One region of the uncultured Megamonas sp. genome, then DNA from elsewhere that is predicted to be linked to it. Evidence: riboswitches for the same ligand, from Rfam matches in the RefSeq annotation. Region 1 holds a riboswitch; the other holds the start of a gene.
The links. A riboswitch is a leader RNA that binds a small molecule or an ion and turns the genes downstream of it on or off. The one in region 1 is predicted to bind ZMP and ZTP.
Positions count from the first base shown of each region.

Region 2: another riboswitch for ZMP and ZTP. It lies ahead of Q5I67_RS00935 (formate--tetrahydrofolate ligase); the one in region 1 lies ahead of Q5I67_RS03175 (phosphoribosylaminoimidazolecarboxamide formyltransferase).

Region 1 covers NZ_CAUBSM010000002.1:248,547-256,638, reverse strand. The annotation lists gene deoC (deoxyribose-phosphate aldolase) at 1-501, opposite strand, end outside; gene Q5I67_RS03185 (GntR family transcriptional regulator) at 630-1,397, shown strand; gene Q5I67_RS03180 (hypothetical protein) at 1,429-1,827, opposite strand; gene Q5I67_RS03175 (phosphoribosylaminoimidazolecarboxamide formyltransferase) at 1,953-3,128, opposite strand; ZMP/ZTP riboswitch at 3,169-3,248, opposite strand; gene pfkA (6-phosphofructokinase) at 3,406-4,374, shown strand; gene Q5I67_RS03165 (AzlD domain-containing protein) at 4,423-4,728, opposite strand; gene Q5I67_RS03160 (AzlC family ABC transporter permease) at 4,721-5,488, opposite strand; gene Q5I67_RS03155 (LysR family transcriptional regulator) at 5,621-6,499, shown strand; gene Q5I67_RS03150 (homocysteine S-methyltransferase family protein) at 6,574-8,092, opposite strand, start outside.
Region 2 covers NZ_CAUBSM010000001.1:178,830-186,921, forward strand. The annotation lists gene Q5I67_RS00895 (MBL fold metallo-hydrolase) at 1-110, opposite strand, end outside; gene Q5I67_RS00900 (polyprenyl synthetase family protein) at 377-1,336, shown strand; gene tatA (twin-arginine translocase TatA/TatE family subunit) at 1,367-1,714, shown strand; gene Q5I67_RS00910 (twin-arginine translocase TatA/TatE family subunit) at 1,792-1,983, shown strand; gene tatC (twin-arginine translocase subunit TatC) at 1,995-2,789, shown strand; gene Q5I67_RS00920 (menaquinone biosynthesis decarboxylase) at 2,836-4,296, shown strand; gene Q5I67_RS00925 (4-hydroxybenzoate octaprenyltransferase) at 4,289-5,137, shown strand; gene Q5I67_RS00930 (bifunctional 5,10-methylenetetrahydrofolate dehydrogenase/5,10-methenyltetrahydrofolate cyclohydrolase) at 5,155-6,021, shown strand; ZMP/ZTP riboswitch at 6,055-6,140, shown strand; gene Q5I67_RS00935 (formate--tetrahydrofolate ligase) at 6,257-7,927, shown strand; gene Q5I67_RS00940 (MFS transporter) at 8,006-8,092, opposite strand, start outside.

The sequences.
Region 1 (8,092 bases):
TTCAACTGTAGCGCCACCTGTACCAAAGCCTGTAGAAGTTTTGATGAAGTCTGGTTTTACTTCAAGTGCTATTTCGCATAATTTAATTTTTTCTTCATCAGTAAGATAGCAATTTTCAAAAATAACTTTAGAAATTACATTATGTTTTCTGCAAACATCTACTATTTGAGTCATTTCTTCTTTGATATAATCATAATTTTTTTCTTTTAATTCTGTAATATTAATTACATAATCAATTTCATCTGCACCGTTTGCAATAGCATCTTTAGTTTCAAAGACTTTAGTTTCAATTGTAGTTTGCCCTAAAGGAAAACTAATAGCAGCACCTACATGAATGTCAGTTCCTGTTAAAAGTTCTTTGCATAATTTTGTCTGTGTAGAATTGATAGCTACCATCATAAAATCATATTTTTTAGCTTCTTCGCAAAGTTTAGCCATATCTTCTCTAGTAGCATAAGGTTTTAAACATGTGTGATCAAAGTATTTACTAAATTTATTCATAGTTATCGCTCTTTTCTTTGTTATTATGTAATTACATAATAACAAAATAACAAAATTAAGTCAATATATAATAACTTATTGATAAAAGATAGTTAATATTTTATAATTTTTTTGAAAGGAGATTATAAATGAATTCGATATATGAACAATTAAAAATAGATAGAACAGTTCCTATTCCGCTATATTATCAAATAAAAACTTTTATGATAAAGCATATTGAAGATAATAGCTTAAAAGATGGTGAATTAGTTCCACCAGAAGAAGAATTATGCGCATATTTAAATGTTTCAAGACCGACAGTTAGACAAGCGTTTTTAGAATTAGTACATGAAGGTTATTTAAATAGAATTAAATCAAAAGGGACATTTGTTACTCGTCCTAAAATTGCTGGAGATTTTATTCAAAAAATCCAAACATATAATCAAGAGATGCAATATTATGGATTAAAGCCTAAAACGAAGCTTTTATCTATATCAGAAATAGATGTTTTTGCTGAAGTTATGGAAAAATTGAAGCTAATAGAAAAAGATAAAGTTATTTGTCTTGAACGTTTGCGCTATGCCGATGATAAACCTATAGTTTATGTTAAAACTTTTATACCTGTGAAATTATGTAAGGGTTTAATTGATGAAGATTTAGAGCAAAATTCTTTATACGATACTCTGAAAACAAAATATAATATAGAGATTGCTCATATTAATCGTCAAATTCATGCAACAGTTGCTGACCCTTATTTATCTGATTTATTGGGTATTATGGAAAATGCTCCATTATTATATATAACAACGGTTGCATATAATCAAAATGATATTCCATTTGAATATTCATTGGCATCTTATCGAGCAGATATGTATAAAATGAATGTAGATTTATATAAAGATAAGTATTATAAATAAAAAAATGGCACTAACATAGTTAGTGCCATTTTTATAATCCTGTCCCTATAGAGATAAGACGATAATAATCTTTTTCTTTAATAAGTTGCATATAATTTGATTTATTAATAATCCAATTGTTTTCTTGTTTAGTCCCATTACCGGGCAGCCAAAAATCATCATCACCTGATTGAACTGAAAATACTACAAGGTATATAGTTGGTTCATTAGGTACACTATATACAGATATATCTTTATAATCAAAGATTTTACCATTAGCAAAAAGACTTTTATTTTTATGATAAGATAGTTCTTGTTTGACAATAGTATAAACAATTTCTTTATCAGTCATATTGATAGTTTCTTTTAGTGGTAATGTATCTGGATAAGGTACAATTAGTGAATGACTAGAATAATATAAGTTTAGACTAATGAGTGTAAGTAAAATCAAATATATTTTTAATGAGTTTGTTTTTTTATATAATTTAAGAAAAAATATACAAAAAATACTTATTAAAATTAGAATACATATTGAATAAAAAAGATTAATATTCATTATAATTCTATTTATTAAAATTAATGATGGAATAAACGAATTCCTACAAATGCCATTGCCATATTGTATTTATCGCAAGTTTCAATAACATTATCATCACGGATAGAACCACCGCTTTGAGCGACAAATTCTACACCAGATTTATGAGCACGTTCGATATTATCACCGAATGGGAAGAATGCATCAGAACCAAGAGATACACCTTTTACCTGAGCGAGCCAAGCATCTTTTTCTTCTTTAGTGAATACTGGTGGTTTTTCAGTGAATACGCGTTTCCAATCATCGCCGCCGAGTAAATCCATATATTCATCGGAGATATATACATCAATTGCATTATCGCGGTCTGGACGGCGAACATCTGGTTTGAATGGTAAGTTCAATACTTGAGGAGCTTGACGTAAATGCCAAATATCTGCTTTATTACCAGCAAGACGAGTGCAATGTACACGGGATTGCTGACCTGCACCGATACCGATAGCTTGTCCGTCTTTAGCATAGCATACAGAGTTGGATTGAGTGTATTTTAATGTGATTAAAGCAATAAGTAAATCGCGTTTTGCTTCATCTGTGATATTTTTATTTTGTGTAGGAATGTTATTGAATAATTCTTCAGTGATTTTAATATCATTGCGTTTTTGTTCAAAAGTAACGCCAAAAACTTCTTTTGTTTCAAGTTCAGGTGCTTTGTAATCAGGGTTCATTTGAATTACAAGATAATTACCTTTACGTTTTGTTTTTAAGATTTCTAAAGCTTCAGCACTGTAAGATGGAGCAATAATACCATCGGATACTTCACGAGCTAAGAAACGAGCTGTAGCAGCATCACATTCATCGGAAAGTGCAGCAAAATCGCCATAGGAAGACATGCGGTCTGCACCACGAGCACGAATATATGCTGTAGCCATAGGTGTGAGTTCAACACCTTCAACAAAATACATTTTTTTCAATGTTTCGGATAAAGGAACAGCAACAGCAGCACCAGCAGGGCTTACATGTTTAAAAGATGCAGCAGCTGGAAGACCTGTAGCTTCTTTTAATTCACGAACTAATTGCCAACTATTAAAGGCATCTAAAAGATTAATATAACCTGGACGGCCATTTAAAACAGTGAAAGGTAAATCTTGTCCATCTTTCATAAAAACGCGAGCAGGTTTCTGATTAGGGTTACATCCGTATTTTAATTCCATAGAATTCATTTACGATATTCCTCCTGTAAAATAAATATAATACTATTAGATTTGTTGCCCAGACGGTCGGCTAGATAAATTCTGTGCTTCATGTGGTTAACTCCACTTCCGTCAGTTACACAGATTGTTAACTAAAATTTATCATTTTAAAGTATAAGTTGTCAAGCTAGGTAATAATATTGTTTATTTGTAGATGTACTTTTTACAGAATATACAAGGAGATTAGTTATCATTTAGCGAATAAAATAAATAAAAGATGTTGTTTCATTTTTAAGGAGGTTTTTATATGTCAGTAGAAAATATTGCTGTATTAACAAGTGGTACAGATGCACCAGGGATGAATGCGGCTATTAGAGCTGTTGTTAGGATCGCAATTAATAATAATGTGCGTATATGGGGTGTTTATGATGGATATAGAGGCTTAGTTGATGATAATATGGAAGAATTAACTTCTATATCTGTAGCTGATATTATCCAGCGTGGCGGTACTTTCTTGGGTACAAGTTTTTGTAAGCGTTTCCGCACAAAAGAAGGTCGTCAATTAGCTTATGAAAATCTAAAGAAACACAATATTGATGCTTTAATTGTCATCGGTGGTGATGGTAGTTTACGCGGAGCAGAAGAATTTGAACGTGAAACAGGCTTTTCTGTAATTGGTATTCCAGCTACTATTGAAAATGATATTTGGGGAACTGATTATGCTATTGGTACAGATACAGCTGTAAATACTATTTTGCAAGCAATTAATGAAATCCGTGATACTGCAAAAGCACATCGTCGTACATTTATTATTGAAGTAATGGGCAATAAATGTGGTTGGCTTGCTACATACTCAGCAGTTGCTGGTGGTGGAAATATGGTCATTGTACCAGAAGAAGAATATGATAAAGAAAAAATTATTAATAAAGTACAAAAATTACATGATGAAGGTAAATCTTATTTAGTAATTTTAGCTTCTGAAGGTACTGGCGATATGCAAGAACTAGTTAAAGAATTAGAAGCTAGAACAGGCATTTCTACACGTTTGACTGTTTTAGGTTTAGTTCAACGTGGTGGTTCACCAACAGCTAATGATCGTGTATTTGCAAGCGTTTTAGGTGAACAAGCAACCCTTGCAGCTATTTCTGGACTTCATAATATTGCATTTGGCATGCAACGTGGCAAAATTGTTTGTATTGATTTACATGATGCTATTACAAATAAAAAAGAATATCCAGAAGAATTAAGACACTTAGCAGAAGTGATTTCTCTTTAATGAAAAATAAAACCCCTAGATTATTAATCTAGGGGTTTTGTACATAAATTATAAAAGTAAAAGTTCTACAACAAATACAGATAAACAACAAGAAGAAGCCACTTGGAATAAATTACCACCAAACCATGAAAGTATGATGCCAATGACAAGAGCGATAGCTCCAGAAATAGGAGTTTGTGTCACTTCGATGATAGCAGGAAAAGTCATAACTGCTAATGTAATATAAGGAACATAGTAAAGAAATGATTTTATAAGTGGATTTTTTATCTCTTTTTGAATTAATGTAAGTGGTAAAACACGAATGGCAAAGCTTGTTAAAGCCATGACTAAAATGTATATATATACCTCAGACATTTTGTTCACCATCCTTTGTTTTTATTGGATATAAAATGCTAGCGATCAAAGATAATACTATGGTCAAAATAATGATGCGTGTAGCACTGGATAATTCAGAAATATAAGGAAGATAAGTGGATAAATAACTAGTAATAAAGCTAATGATAACAAATACACCGATTACTTTATTTTTTCGTGCCGGTGGGATAATAACAGCTAGAAACATTCCATATAAGGCTACACTAAATGCACTCACTAATTGGACTGGCAATAGATTGCCTACAATAATTCCAAGTGCTGTACCTCCTGCCCAGCATGGCATAGTGATGAACATTGCACCAAAGTAATAAAAAGGATTTAAATAATTAGGTCTAGCGATGGATATAGCAAATAATTCATCTGTGATGTCAAAGCCGATTAGAATACGTTGATACCATGGAATATCTGGCGATAATTTTTGACTTAAGGCACAACTCATAATTAAGTAGCGAGAATTAGCGATTAAAATAACGAGAAATACTTCTATGTAAGTGGCCATTGTAGCAATAGAAGTGAAACCTGCATATTCACCTGCCGAAGCATTGACAAGAAAACTTGTTAGAAAACCTTGAAACGCTGTTAATCCTGCATTTTTAGCAGTAATTCCCAAAGAAAAAGAAACAGCTAGATAGCCTAAAGCAATAGGAACAGCATCATGTATACCATCTTTAAAAGCTTGTTTTTTCTCAGAGATATTGTTTATTGAACAAACATCGTCAGCAATATCTAATTCATTCATAATGATTTCCTCCATCTTAATTTTGTTTATAAATATGTATTTAGTATAGATATTATAGCAGTTATATTTACATTAAGAAAACGAATATTTATAATGATTGCATAAGAAAAACTAATGAGGTGCAATGAAAAAATGGTTTCACGTTATGGGATTTTTTGCAAAGTAATTGAAACGGGAAATTTTACTAAAGTAGCTAAAAAAGTAGGTTATTCGCAAAGTGCTGTAAGTCAAAGTATTAAAACTTTAGAACATGAACTTGGAACTATTTTAATTGATCGAAAAAAAGATGGTATAACACTTACTGATGATGGAAAAGCCTTTTATCCATACATACAAGCGATTTTTAGTGCTGAGCTTGCATTAAAGCAAAAACAACGAGAAATGAAAGGCTTAGAACATAGTACTATTCGCATCGGTACTTTTACAAGTGTGAGTAGAAATATTTTGCCACAATTGATGAAGAGTTTTAAGGTTTTATATCCTACAGTTAATTTTGTTTTAAAACAAGGTGAATATACAAGTATAAAAAAATGGATTTTACATGGGGAGATTGATTTTGGTTTTGTGAATAGTGATGTAGTCTCTGGTATCAATATGGAATTTTTGTATAGAGATGAAATGATGGCAGTCTTGCCTAAACATCATAAATTAGCAAATTGGCCGATTATATCTTTAGCCCAGTTAGCTAAGGAGTCTTTTATTTTGTTAGATGAAGGTCGTCATAGTGTGATCATGCACGCTTTTGCTGACTACAAATTAGAGCCACAGATTGAATATAAAGTTTATGATGATTATTCGATTTTAGCTATGGTAAAACAAGGTTTAGGGATATCTGCTATGTATAGTTTAGTTTTAAACGGATTTGAAGAAGGATTAGCTATTCGACCAATAAAAGAGCATCCTGAACGCAACGTAGCTTTAGCATGGCAAAATTGGGATACAATGTCACTAGCCTCGCGTAAATTTGTAGAATTTATAAAAAAAAATTTTGTCTTTGTACAAGAAAAATAAAAAAATGCAGAGCTTATGCTCTGCATTTTTTTTATTCAATTATCTTAAATCATTCTAATTTATAAATTTTAATCTTACTTATTAATAAGTTTTTTAGCAAGTTCTACAGCTTCCACGCCATCAGGAGCATAAGCATCTGCACCAACGTTATCAGCATATTCTTGAGTTACTACAGCACCACCGATCATAACTTTAGTAGAATAATCACTTTTATTTAACTCAGCAATAACCTCATCTATTTGTGTAATAGTAGTTGTCATCAAAGAACATAGACCAATCATATCGGCTTTATTATCTATAGCTGCTTTAATAATTTCTTCTTTATCGATATCTTTACCTAAATCAATAACCTTAAAACCATTATTTTCTAAAAGTGCTGATACGATATTTTTACCCAAATCATGGATATCGCCTTTTACAGTAGCAATGACGATAGTACCTTTATTACTTACACTATCAGCTGGAATACGTTCTTTGATTTTGATGAAAGCTTCACGCATAGCTTCAGCGGATAACATAACTTGTGGTAAAAAGATTTTTTTCGCACCGAAATCTTTGCCAACAACATTCATGGCGGCACTTAAAGCTTTATCTGTAATTTCATTTGGTTTATGCCCTTCATTTAAAGCTTGTTCTACCATTTGAGCGATGGATTCTTTTTCCCCACTGATTATAGCGGATTTGATATCTTCGATAATATCACCGCTAGATACTGCATTTTTAGCTTTGGCTACAGGGATATTTTGACCGGAATGATTAAGACTGTAATCACGACCATTAGGATCTTTAGCTAAAAGGGCATTAGAAGCACTCAAGGCATTTTGCATGGAGTCATCATAAGGATTCATGATTGGAGCATCTAATCCCATGGCTAAACACATAGTGAAGAATGTGCTATTGATAAGAGGACGATTTGGAAGTCCAAAGGATATATTGCTAAGTCCCATAGTGGAAGGAGCACCAATATGTTCGCGATAAAGTTTTAAAGTATTTAATACTTCATTACAAGCATTTTTATCGGCAGCTATAGTCATTACAAGGGCATCAAGTAAAAAGTCGTTGTCTTTTAAACCATGAGCTTTAGCTTCAGCAATGATTTTTTGAGCGATAGCGAGACGTTCTTTTGCTGTTTTAGGAATGCCTTCATCAGATAATGGCAAGCATAAGATTGCAGCACCATATCTTTTAGCTAATGGTATGAAATATTTTAGTCTATCAGGTTCTGCACTTACAGAATTGATGAGTGCTCTACCAGGATATGCTTTTAGTCCTGCCTCTAATGCTTTGACATCGCTTGTATCAATGGCAAGAGGTGTATTTACAAGTTGAGAGATTTCAGTGATAGCTTTGTGCATAGCTTTCGCTTGATCAATTCCAGCAACACCCATATTTACATCAAGGATTTGAGCACCAGCTTGAGTTTGTTCGATAGCTTCACGTTTTACAGAGATAAATGAACCGTTTTTTATTTCTTCAGCTAATTTTTTACGACCAGTAGGATTGATGCGTTCGCCGATTAATCTTGTAGGTAAATCTTTGCCGATAAATACAGTTTTTGAACGGCTGGCAAGGGCAAGATTAGGATTTGGTGCT
Region 2 (8,092 bases), on a different contig from region 1:
CCACCAGCATCAACTAAAAAATACTCATCATTTGTATTTATAGCAAAACATGTATTAAAACATTTCGTAACCATTGCATTTCCTGTTCCTAATAATATTAATTTTCTCATCTTTAGCACCTCTATTGATTGTGATAGCTGTTATTATTTATTATACCACAAAAGCATATTTCTAGTGTTTATTTTACTATTTTATATATTTACACATGATAAAATCCATATTTTAACGTATTTCACTTTTATTATTTTTTATTTATCATTGAAGATATTCATATAATAATAATTTATTGTTTACTAATATGTCTATTTTGTAGTAAACTTAATTAAGTTAGTAATTCGAAATATGCAGGTGATATAATTTGTTGACAACAAACAAAATGTTTTTCATTATTAAGAAAGATTTATCATCGCTAGAAAATTTATTACATGAGACGGTTACATCTCCTGTTGACCTTATAACTGATATCGGAAATCATCTTATAAGCTCTGGTGGGAAACGCATCCGACCCGCATTATATCTTCTAGCGACTAAAAGCAATCCTAATTTAGATAAAGATTATGTATTGCCTCTGGCTATGGCACTTGAAATGATTCATACTGCCTCACTTGTTCATGATGATGTATTAGACAAAGCTTCTACTCGCCGTGGCATAGCAACAGCTAATGCTAAATGGGGAAATAATATTGCTGTACTCACTGGAGATTATCTTTTTGCTAAGGCATTTGCTGCTATTGCCAAAAATGACTATGGTACACGTATTTCTGAACGTTTAGCTACTATTGTATGTGATTTAAGTGAAGGCGAAATTTTACAAAATCATTTTGGTTATAGTATACCTGATTCTATGGATATATATTATGATCGTATCGCCAAAAAAACAGCTAATTTCATCGCTACTAGCTGTGAAATTGGTGCTATTATAGCCAAACTTTCTGAAGCAGAAATATCTGCTCTTCGTGAATACGGCTATTGTATTGGTATGGCTTTCCAAATAGTTGATGATATTTTAGACTTAACATCTGATTCCAAAAAAATTGGCAAACCTGCTGGTAATGATATTTTACAAGGTGTAATCACACTTCCTGTAATTCATGCTTACAATCACAGTCCTAATAAAGACGAGTTAAAAAATATCATCGAAAATCGTCAAATGAGTTTAGATGAATTAAATCGTGCTATTTCCATTGTCAAAGAATCTGATAGTATTGATTTTGCTAGACAAACTGTTGCAGAATTTTTAACACGAGCTAAAAATATTTTACCTGATAGTTTACCAAAATCAGTAAGAAATTCTTTCATTGAAATAGCTGACTTTATTGGTAATCGTGATTATTAAAATAATTTAATTCTAACTGAGGTGACTTAAATGTTTGGTATTGGTTTTCCTGAGCTTATTCTCATCTTAATTATCGGCCTTATTGTCTTTGGTCCTGGTAAATTACCAGAAATCGGTCGTGCTGTAGGTAAAGGCTTACAAGAATTTAAAAAAGCCACTTCGGACTTAACAAACACTGTTAACAATCCTACCAATAATGCTTCTATTACACCTACACCACCTAATCCAGCTAATCCAGAGCAACCAGCCGTAGCTCCTGTATTTATGAAGGAAACTACACCTAGTGAAAAAGTTGCTGCAACTGCTCAAAAAACAGAAACTACGACTGAAGTAAAAGCTCCTATTAATAACGAGAATAATGAAAAATCTACTAAATAAATATTTAAATATTTTATAAACAGATATTTAGTTCATTAGCTTATTTATTAAATAAAATAAAAATAAAGGTGATTTAAATGTATAGTATTGGTATTCCTGAACTCATATTAATTTTGGTTATTGCTTTGGTAGTATTTGGTCCTGGCAAATTACCAGAAATTGGTAAAGCTGTAGGCAAAAGTCTTCGTGAATTTCGTTCTGCTTCTACAGAAGATACAACAAAAACTATCGATGTTAAAAATGAAGACGAAAAAAAAGATAAAAAGTGAGGTAGCGATTTATGTCTCAAGATATGAACGAACATACTTCTGCTAATACTGTCACTGCTCCTACTTCAGAAAATCTTCCTTCAACTGAAGTCAGCGAACAAACAAATACAAATAATGGCAGTATGTCCATTATTGCTCATCTTACGGAACTAAGAAAACGCCTTATTCGTTCACTAATCGCTATAGGTATTGGTAGCTGTGTTGCTTATTATTTTATTGAAGACATAATGCACATCTTAACAGGCCCTGCTGGAAAGCTTTATTATATGCAACCAGCAGAGGCATTTTTTACTTATATAAAAGTTGCTTTATTTGTCGGATTTTTACTTGCCCTACCTGTAGTCTTATATCAAATATGGCGATTTATCTTACCTGCCCTCATCGGCATGGAAAGATATCTAATTTCTGTTATAGTTCCAGTTTCTTTAATTTTATTCTTATCTGGTTTAGCATTTTCCTTCTTCTTTGTTATGCCTGCCGGAATAAAATTTTTAATGGGTTTTAGTACAGAAGAATTACAACCTATGTTTTCGCTAAAGCAATATTTTGATTTTGTCATCGCATTTCTATTGCCATTTGGTTTCATATTTGAAATGCCTCTAGCCATTATCTTGTTAGCTAAAGTAGGTATTGTTTCTTCAAAATTCTTAGCAAAACAACAACGCATTGTTATCTTCTTGACCTTTGTCATTGGTGCTATCATTTCACCAACTCCAGATATATTTTCACAATCTATGATTGCTATACCTATGATTTTACTTTATGAAATAAGTTATGTCATAGTTCGTTTTGCTATGAAAAAATAAATATATTAATTTTAAATATGCAATGTAAAATAAAGGAGCGATTTTTTTGGCTTTTTATGATTTAAGAGAATTTATCAATGCTCTAGAGTCTCGTGGTATGCTCAAACGCATCAAAACTCCTGTTGATTGTAATTTAGAAATCACTGAAATTACCGACCGCGTTTCTAAAATGGAAGGTAAAAAAAATGTGGCTCTACTATTTGAAAATGTAAAAGGCTATGATATGCCTGTTCTCATGAACGCATTTGGTAGTATGGAACGCTTAGCTCTAGCTTTTGGCGTAGATGATATTGAAGAAATTCCTAATGAACTTCGTGAAATCTTGAAATTACCTTATATTTCTCTTCAAAATAAAATGGATTTAATCCATATTATTCCAACTGCAAAACGAGCTATCAATTTCCCTAAATACGTAAAAAAAGCACCTTGTCAGGAAGTAGTTATCACAGATAATCCTACTTTAGATAAGTTCCCTATTTTAAAATGTTGGCCACAAGACGGTGGGCCATTCATTACTTTACCACTTGTATTTACTCGCAATCCAAAAACAGGTAAACGCAATGTCGGTATGTATCGTTTACAAAAATATGATGGACAAACAACAGGTATGCATTGGCATTTACACAAAGACGGTGCTAGCAATTATCGTGCTTATAAAGAAATGGGCAAAGATAAAATTGAAGTTGCCGTTGCCATCGGTACAGATCCTGTTATCACATACGCAGCTACTGCTCCACTTCCTCGCGACATCGATGAAATGGTATTTGCAGGTTTTTTACGTAAAAAATCTGTCGAAATGGTAAAATGTAAAACTGTAGATGTTGAAGTACCTGCTTGCAGTGAGATCGTACTTGAAGGATATGTAAATATTGGTGAAACTCGTCGTGAAGGTCCATTTGGTGACCACACTGGTTATTATTCCTTAGCTGATGATTATCCAGTATTCCATATCACATGTATAACGCATCGCAAAAATCCTATCTATGCCGCTACTATAGTTGGTAAACCTCCTATGGAAGATTGCTTCTTAGCCAAAGCTACAGAACGTATTTTCTTACCATTATTACAGCAAACATTACCAGAAATCCGCGATATTAACTTCCCACTTGAAGGTGTATTCCATGATTGTGTAATGGTTTCCATCAAAAAAACATATCCTCAACAAGCCAAAAAAGTAATGCATGCTATTTGGGGTATGGGACAAATGATGTTCACCAAAATGATCATTGTCGTTGATGAACACGTTGATGTTCAAAAAGAAAAAGAAGTTTGGTGGCGTGTATTCAATAATATTGACGCAAAACAGGATATTGTAATGGTTGATGGTCCACTTGATGCCTTAGACCACTCTTCACCAATGGCAAAATGGGGTACAAAAATAGGTATTGATGCTACAAAAACATGGCCAGAAGAAGGACATACTCGTGAATGGCCAGATGAAATTACCATGTCTGACGATGTTAAAAAAATTGTAGATGCAAAATGGCAGGAACTCGGTCTTGAGTAAATTATCTGCTCATATTAATAATATAGCTCTTCATCATTCTGTATTTGCCCTACCCTTTGCTTATATGGGACTTTTCCTTGCAGCAAAGGGTATCCCTACATTTCATGATTTTTTATGGGTAACACTTGCAATGATTGGAGCTAGAAGCTCTGCTTTAGCTATGGACAATCTAGTCGATTTAAAATTTGATAAACAACAAAATCGCATGTCTAAACGCCCATTAGTTACTGGAGCAATTAAACCTATTGAAGTTATTATTTTAATCATCGTCAGTCTATTTATATTTTTATTTTCCGCAAGTCAACTTGCACCAATCTGTTTAAAATTAACACCTATTTGCTTATTTTTCTTATTATTTTATCCTTATACAAAGAGATTTACTTTTCTTTGTCACTATTTTTTAGGTGTAGCTTTAGCCATGGCACCTGCAGGTGGTTATATCGCTGTCACAGGTGAATTGCCTTTTGGCATCATCTTATTAAGTGGTGGTGTTTGTTTATGGATTGGCAGTTTCGATGTTATCTATGGTAGCCAAGATCGCCAATTTGATTTAGACCACAAACTTCATTCTATGGCAACACAGTTTGGTGTAGCTAATGCTCATAAAATAGCTGCTTTTTTCCATTTCGTTTCTATTTTATGCTTTATTGGTGCTGGTATTTACTTTAATTTATCCTTTATCTATTATATTGGAGTATTCATAGCTATCTTAACTTTAATCTATCAACATAGCCTTATTACTCCATATGATTTCAGTCGCTTGACTCAAGTTTATTTCATGCGTAATGGCATTGTTTCTATTGTCATATTCATATTTACGCTGATTGATATTCTAAGTTAATAAAAGAGGTGTTATCCTTGAGTGCACAAATTTTATCTGGTAAAGTATTTGCCAGCCAATTTAAAGAAGAAGCTAAACAAGAAGCTTTATCCCTCAAAGAAAAATATAATGTGACCCCTGGTCTTGCTGTCATCATCGTTGGCTCTAATCCAGCTTCTAAAGTATATGTTGCCAATAAACATCGTACTTGCGAAGAAATCGGCATCTATTCTGAAGTAATTGAAATGCCTGAAACCACTACAAAAAAAGAGCTCATCGCTAAAATTGATGAACTAAACAATCGACAAGATATCCATGGTATATTAGTTCAATTACCTCTTCCTGAAGCTATTGCCAAAGAGGAAGCCGATATATTAAATGCTATTATGCCAATAAAAGATGTCGATGGCTTCCATCCTGTAAATGTAGGTAAACTCATGACAGGTCAAAAAGATTGTATGATTCCCTGTACACCTCATGGTTGCCTAAAAATGCTCCAAGCAGCTAATATCAATATAGATGGTGCTCATGCTGTTATCGTTGGTCGCAGTAATATTGTAGGTAAACCTATGGCTCAATTATTACTCTCTCAAAATGCTACTGTGACTATCTGTCATTCACATACGCACAATCTCAAAGAAATTTGTCAAAGTGCTGATATATTAGTAGCAGCTGTTGGTAGACCTCATTTTATCACTGCTGATATGATAAAACCTGGTGCTACAGTAATTGATGTAGGTATCAACCGCATTGCACCAAAAAAATTAGTTGGCGATGTGGACTTTGATAATGCTGTAGAAGTAGCTGGTGCTATAACTCCTGTGCCAGGCGGTGTAGGTCTACTCACTATTGCTATGCTCATGCAAAATGCTATTACTGCTGCAAAATTACAACTTGCTAAATAAAATTGCCTTTGCTATAATAAAAGCATAATTTCATAAATAGTATGGAACTGACGGATTTTAGTGGAATTAACCACATGAACCGTACTATTATCAAAACGTCGACCGTCTGGGCATAAATAACATATGCTCAGGCGTTTTTTTATGTCTAAGTATATGTTTGGCAAAAATTTTATTGCCTTTTTTCAAAATATATAATACTATCAAATTAGCTTAATTATTGGAGGTATTAAACCACATGAAAACAGACGTGCAAATTGCTCAAGAAGCTACTATGGAACCTATTGCTAAAATCGCTCAACATCTTGAAATTCCTGAAGATGAACTCGAATTATACGGAAAATATAAAGCTAAAATTTCTTTAAACTATTGGAATACAACTCTTCAGAAAAAAGAAAATGGTAAACTCATTTTAGTAACAGCAATTAACCCAACTCCTGCTGGTGAAGGTAAAACAACTACTAGTATCGGTCTTGGCGATGCTCTTCACAAACTTGGCAAAAAAACTGCAATCGCTCTTCGTGAACCTTCCTTAGGTCCATGCTTTGGTATGAAAGGCGGTGCAGCTGGCGGTGGTTATGCTCAAGTAGTGCCAATGGAAGATATCAATCTTCATTTCACTGGCGATTTCCATGCTATAACATCTGCTCACAATTTACTTGCTGCTGTTATCGATAACCATATCCAACAGGGCAATGCTCTTGATTTAGATGTTCGTCGCATCACTTGGAAACGCGTTGTTGATTTAAATGACCGTGCTCTTCGTAACATCATCTGTGGTTTAGGTGGTAAAGCTCATGGTGTACCACGTGAAACAGGATTTGATATCACTGTTGCATCTGAAATGATGGCTATTTTATGCTTGACTTCCGACCTTGAAGACATGAAAAAACGTCTTGGCAATATCATCATCGGTTACACTAGAAGTGGTCGTCCTGTTCGTGCTGAAGAATTAAATGTAACAGGTGCTTTGACATTATTATTCAAAGATGCAATTAAACCAAACCTTGTACAAACTCTTGAAGGCACTCCTGCTCTTATTCATGGTGGTCCTTTTGCTAATATCGCTCATGGTTGCAATAGTGTAATGGCTACTAAATACGCTTTAAAAATGGCTGATTACACTGTCACTGAAGCAGGTTTCGGTGCTGACCTTGGTGCTGAAAAATTCCTTGATATCAAATGTCGTTTCACAGGATTTAAACCTGATGCAGTAGTAATCGTTGCTACTATTCGTGCTTTAAAAATGCATGGTGGTCTTGCAAAAACTGAACTTGGTACAGAAAATATTGAAGCACTCAAAAAAGGCATGACTAACCTTGCTAAACACATCGAAAACATTCAAAAATTCGGTTTACCAATCGTTGTAGCTATAAATGCTTTCCCTACTGACACTGAAAATGAACTTCAAGAATTAAAAGCTCTTTGCGAATCCATGGGAGCTTCTGTAAGTATTTCCGAAGCTTGGGCAAAAGGTGGCGAAGGTGCTATTGACCTTGCTCAAAAAGTTATTGAAGCAACTGAAAAACCATCCAACTTCCAATACATGTATGATGTAAATGATTCTATTAAAGATAAAATCAATGCTATCGCTACAAAAATCTATGGTGCAGATGGCGTAAATTATACACCTGCTGCCGAAAAAACTATTGCAGAATTTGAAGCTGCTGGTCTTGATAAAATGCCAATTTGCATGGCCAAAACTCAATATTCTTTAAGTGATGACCAATTCAAATTAGGTGCACCAACAGGATTTAAAATCACTGTTCGCGAACTTCGCATCAGTGCTGGTGCAGGCTTTATCGTAGCTTTAACTGGTAATATCTTAACAATGCCAGGTCTTCCTAAAAAACCTGCTGCTGAAAATATGGATATTGATATCAATGGAAAAATCACAGGTTTATTCTGATTTTATCTGCTAAACTAAATCTAATTATCGACAAAAATAAAAACCCCAAAAGCTATCTTAAACTTTTGGGGTTTTACTTTATCCTCTTTTATTAAATTTGGTCATATTTTTTAACAATTTAATATTAACAAGCATAGCAATTATAGCAAAAATAGCACCGCCTAA